2 regions of the Enterobacter sp. MGH 24 genome follow, and region 1 is predicted to be linked to the other one. Evidence: predicted binding sites of a transcription regulator. Region 1 holds the regulator's gene; the other holds the start of a gene.
What was found. The regulator PhoB, encoded in region 1, activates phosphate uptake and scavenging genes when phosphate is short. The targets are predictions, from matches to a motif close to CTGTCATAAAACTGNCNNAT.
Positions count from the first base shown of each region.

Region 1 (2,201 bases):
GAGCTTCAGATTATGCGGGCGGGTAAAATCACGCGTTTTCAGATACTGCGTGAACTCGGGATAGCGCAGAAGGTTAAGGATATTCTGACCATTGTCGTCGGGCCAGCGCAGGCCCAGCAGCTGTTGTGCAAGGCCGTTACACCAGAAGATCGTCCCTTCTTCGGTCGTCAGAATAACGGCATCCGGCAGCGACTCTGCACCGCTGCGAAAACGCTTAATCAGGCTTCCCAGCTCGCGGCGACGCTTTTTATTACGCATCTGCATCTGATGCAGACCGTACAGCAGCGGCTCCCAGCTGCCGCTTCCCGGCGGCGGCGTCATACTTCGGTCAACCCACAGCCACCAGGAGAGGCGCAGCAGGTTCCAGAAATGCCAGATTAGCAGCCCGGTGACCGACGCCAGCAGAAACCAAGGCAGGTGTCCAAGAAAGGCCCCCAGAAGGAAGGCCGGAATACAGCATAAGATCAGTTCAAAGACGAGCCTTTTCCATGACAGACGTTCCAGCACGCGTCACACTCCTGTCATTGTTCAGAAACGGGTAGAAAAACGATAACCCGTGCCGCGGACCGTCTGCACCATGCGATCGTGGCCGCTCAGTTCCAGTGCTTTTCGCAGGCGGCGAATATGTACGTCAACCGTCCGGTCTTCGACATACACGTTAGTTCCCCAGACGTTATTCAGCAACTGCTCGCGGCTGTATACGCGTTCCGGGTGGGTCATAAAGAAGTGCAGGAGTTTAAATTCGGTAGGCCCCATGTCGAGGGGATTTTCACCCGTCATCACGCGGTGTGAAGTGGGGTCAAGGCTCAGCCCCTGCATCTCAATCACCTCTTCCACCGCCATCGGCGAAATACGGCGCATCACGGCTTTAATGCGGGCAACCAGCTCTTTTGGGGAGAACGGCTTAGTAATGTAATCGTCCGCGCCGGTCTCCAGACCGCGCACGCGATCCTCTTCTTCTCCGCGCGCCGTCAGCATCACAACCGGGATGTCGCGGGTCAGCGCCTCGCGCTTCAGGTGTTTGATAAACTGCAGTCCGGAGCCGCCGGGCAACATCCAGTCCAGCAGAATCAGATCGGGCCAGGGTTCATTCAGCTGGTTCACTGCGCTGTCATAATCTTCCGCTTCAACCGGCTGGAAGCCGTTTTGCTCGAGCACGAAGCACACCATTTCACGAATTGGAGCTTCATCTTCTACGACCAGAATACGTCTCGCCATACTTTGCCCTGTCTTATCTTATTTAAGTTACAAGTTTGTAATTCGGCGCCATTATGCGTCAGATTTATGACAGATTTATGAAAAACAGTACCACGATAACGGGCAAACCGTTGTTTTATTACAGCGGTTATTTTCCCGTCTCTGAAGGTTTATAATCCCGCTTTCTCTTTTTTGCCACGGATCAGCTATGCGCATACTTCACACCTCGGACTGGCATCTGGGTCAAAATTTTTACAGCAAAAGCCGTGCGGCTGAACATGAAGCCTTCCTGAACTGGCTGCTGGAAACGGCCCGGACGCACGAGGTGGACGCAATTATTGTGGCGGGTGACATCTTTGATACCGGCTCGCCCCCCAGCTATGCGCGTGAACTGTATAACCGCTTCGTGGTGAATCTGCAGCAAACCGGCTGTCATCTGGTGATTGTCGCCGGCAACCATGATTCCGTCGCGACGCTCAATGAATCCCGCGACATCCTGGCATTTCTCAATACCACCGTGGTCGCCAGCGCCGGGCACGCCCCGCAGATCCTGAAAAAACGCGACGGTACGCCGGGGGCGGTACTGTGCCCCATTCCCTTTTTACGTCCACGAGACATCGTGCAAAGCCAGGCGGGGCTGTCGGGTGCCGAAAAGCAGCAACATTTATTACAGGCTATCACCGACTATTATCACCAGCAGCATGCCGAAGCCTGCGCCCTGCGCGGCGACCAGCCGATTCCGGTGATTGCGACCGGGCACCTCACCACCGTCGGGGCCAGTAAAAGTGACGCCGTGCGTGACATCTATATCGGTACGTTGGACGCTTTTCCGGCGCAGAACTTCCCGCCAGCCGACTACATTGCGCTCGGACATATCCACCGGGCGCAGATCGTCGGCGGCAGCGAGCACATCCGCTACTGCGGCTCGCCTCTTTCGCTCAGCTTCGATGAAACGGGTAAAGCAAAATCCGTGCATCTGGTGAGCTTCTCCGAGGGCAAACTCC
Region 1 is NZ_KI535657.1:2,436,313-2,438,513, reverse strand. Features, by position in the region: gene phoR (phosphate regulon sensor histidine kinase PhoR) at 1-507, opposite strand, end outside; gene phoB (phosphate response regulator transcription factor PhoB) at 529-1,218, opposite strand; gene sbcD (exonuclease subunit SbcD) at 1,406-2,201, shown strand, end outside.

Region 2 (2,201 bases), 420 kb from region 1:
TTTTTACCGTAGGCCGCGCTGTCGATGGGGTAGCCGTACATCGCGGTTTTCCCGGTCGCCGGATCGAAGCTCACCAGACGCGTAAACAGCGCCTGCTTTTTGCTCTTACCGTCGATATCCAGCGTACTTTGCACGGCGGCGATAATCCGCCCGTCCGGCATGCGGGTCAGGCCTTCAAAGCCACGGTTTGCCTGACGCCATTTGATAATGTTTGGCAGACCGCCCGCGATGGATTTCTCCCCTTCCGCCGCCTGCGGCCCGTGGATCGCCAGGATCTTGCCTTTGCTGTCGACGTTAATCAGGAACGGGCCATACTCGTCGCACAGCCAGTAGCCGCCTTTGCCGTCCGGCGTGATGCCTTCGGTGTCCAGCCCGCGGTTGTCGCCCTTCAGAATGTTTAGCGTGTCGCTGAATGCCACTTCATTGGTGGAGCCAATCACGCCGCTTTGCAGCGGCAGACCGTTAATCGCGCCTTTATCATCATGCAGCGGGCGGGCATCGACAGCCTCCGCTTTGCCGTTCTCAACGCGGATGGTCATTAGCAGCGGCGCGAAATCTGGCGTGACAAATATTTTGGCCTCGTTTTTACCCATTTTTGGCGCATCGGCGTTTGGACCGCGATCGGTCACGGTCGCAAAGGTCAGGGCGTCGCCCTGTTTGCCCGTAAACAGCAGGCCGGAACCGATACCCACGGGCAGTCCATTCGGAAACGCACTGGCAAACGCGCCGCTGTAGCTCACGTGGGAGCCTTCAGGGAAGCTGACGACATAGCGCTCAGCAGTAGGCTGCGCCGCCAGGCCAGAGAAAGAGAGCGCACAACCGATTAGCACAGGAATAATTTTTCTTTTCATATTGTTAGCATCCAGTTAGTGAAGCCAACAACGTAATGAAGAATCGTGTCAGAAAAATGACACAGGCGGGACGCTGACCCACGCAGCGGCACGTATATCCCTCTTCAGAAATGTAAACTTACGTCTTTATCTATGACAACTGAAACACTTCTGGAAATTATTAGAAATTCAATTAATTCATCTCAAAGGGCTTTTTTCTCCTCGTTCAAACGTCGTTTAGCAAACTCTTTAAACTTTTCCTAAACGCGAATTTAATTGCCATTGACGGCTCGCCAAACAAACAATTCAGCAACAGATAAAAACTAAATAACTAACAAAATCAGCATAAAACCACGACATGCATCACATTTGCAGTCATAAACATCACTTGTTAAGGTGCCCTCAGATTAATTTAATGACGAGGAAAAACTCATGAAAAAGCTTAACGTTCTCATCCTTTCCGCTCTGACCGCTGTCTCTGGCTCCGCACTGGCGATGGGTGGCAGCATTGAGCAGGGTAAAAACTTTACCAACCTGAATGTGGAAATGGGTAAATCGACCTCCGGTCTGTACACCGAAGGCAGCTGGCTGAAAAATACCGATGACGGCACCACAACCGGTGGCGTAGGTGCTGGATACAACTTCGAAGTCGGTCCGGTGATGTTGAACGCAGGCGCTAAGGCCCTCTACGTTGGCCCGAAAAAAGGCGATAACGGCGTAGCGTTCCCAATCGGCGGCGGCGTGAAGGTTGCCCTGACCGACAGCATCAACGTCTTCGGTGAAGGCTATGTGGCGCCAGACGGGCTGAACAACAGCGTCAAAAACTACGTTGAAGCGAACGGCGGCGTAAGCTGGACCCCAATCAAACCGGTTACGCTGAAAGTGGGTTACCGCCACGTGAGCGTTGACGGCAAAGACGGCCGTCCTAACCACACGCTGATCGACGGCGCATACGTGGGCGGCGGCGTGAGCTTCTAAGCCAACGAACAAACAAAAAAACCTGCCATGCGGCAGGTTTTTTTTGTCTCGGGTATTACTTGTGTACCACCACCAGCTTCTGGTTCACAAACTCTTTGATCCCCAGATCCGACAGCTCACGACCGTAGCCGGAGCGCTTCACGCCGCCGAACGGCAGCTCTGGCGCGGTATCGGTGAGCCAGTTGATATACACCATCCCGGTCTCAATGCGCGACGCCATTTTCTTCGCGCGCTCGATATCCTGGCTGAATACCGCCCCGCCAAGGCCGTAGTGGGAGTCGTTCGCCAGCGCGACCGCTTCGTCGTCGTTTTTCACCACATACACCTGCGCCACCGGGCCGAAGAACTCCTCGAAGTACGCCGGGTTGTCGCGGGAGATATTCGTCAGGATGG
Region 2 is NZ_KI535657.1:2,017,096-2,019,296, reverse strand. Features, by position in the region: gene L370_RS12280 (esterase-like activity of phytase family protein) at 1-851, opposite strand, end outside; gene L370_RS12285 (YfaZ family outer membrane protein) at 1,263-1,808, shown strand; gene L370_RS12290 (NAD-dependent succinate-semialdehyde dehydrogenase) at 1,864-2,201, opposite strand, start outside.
Region 2: L370_RS12280 (esterase-like activity of phytase family protein) is a predicted target of PhoB. The motif match lies at 897-916, and genes of this name have one in related genera.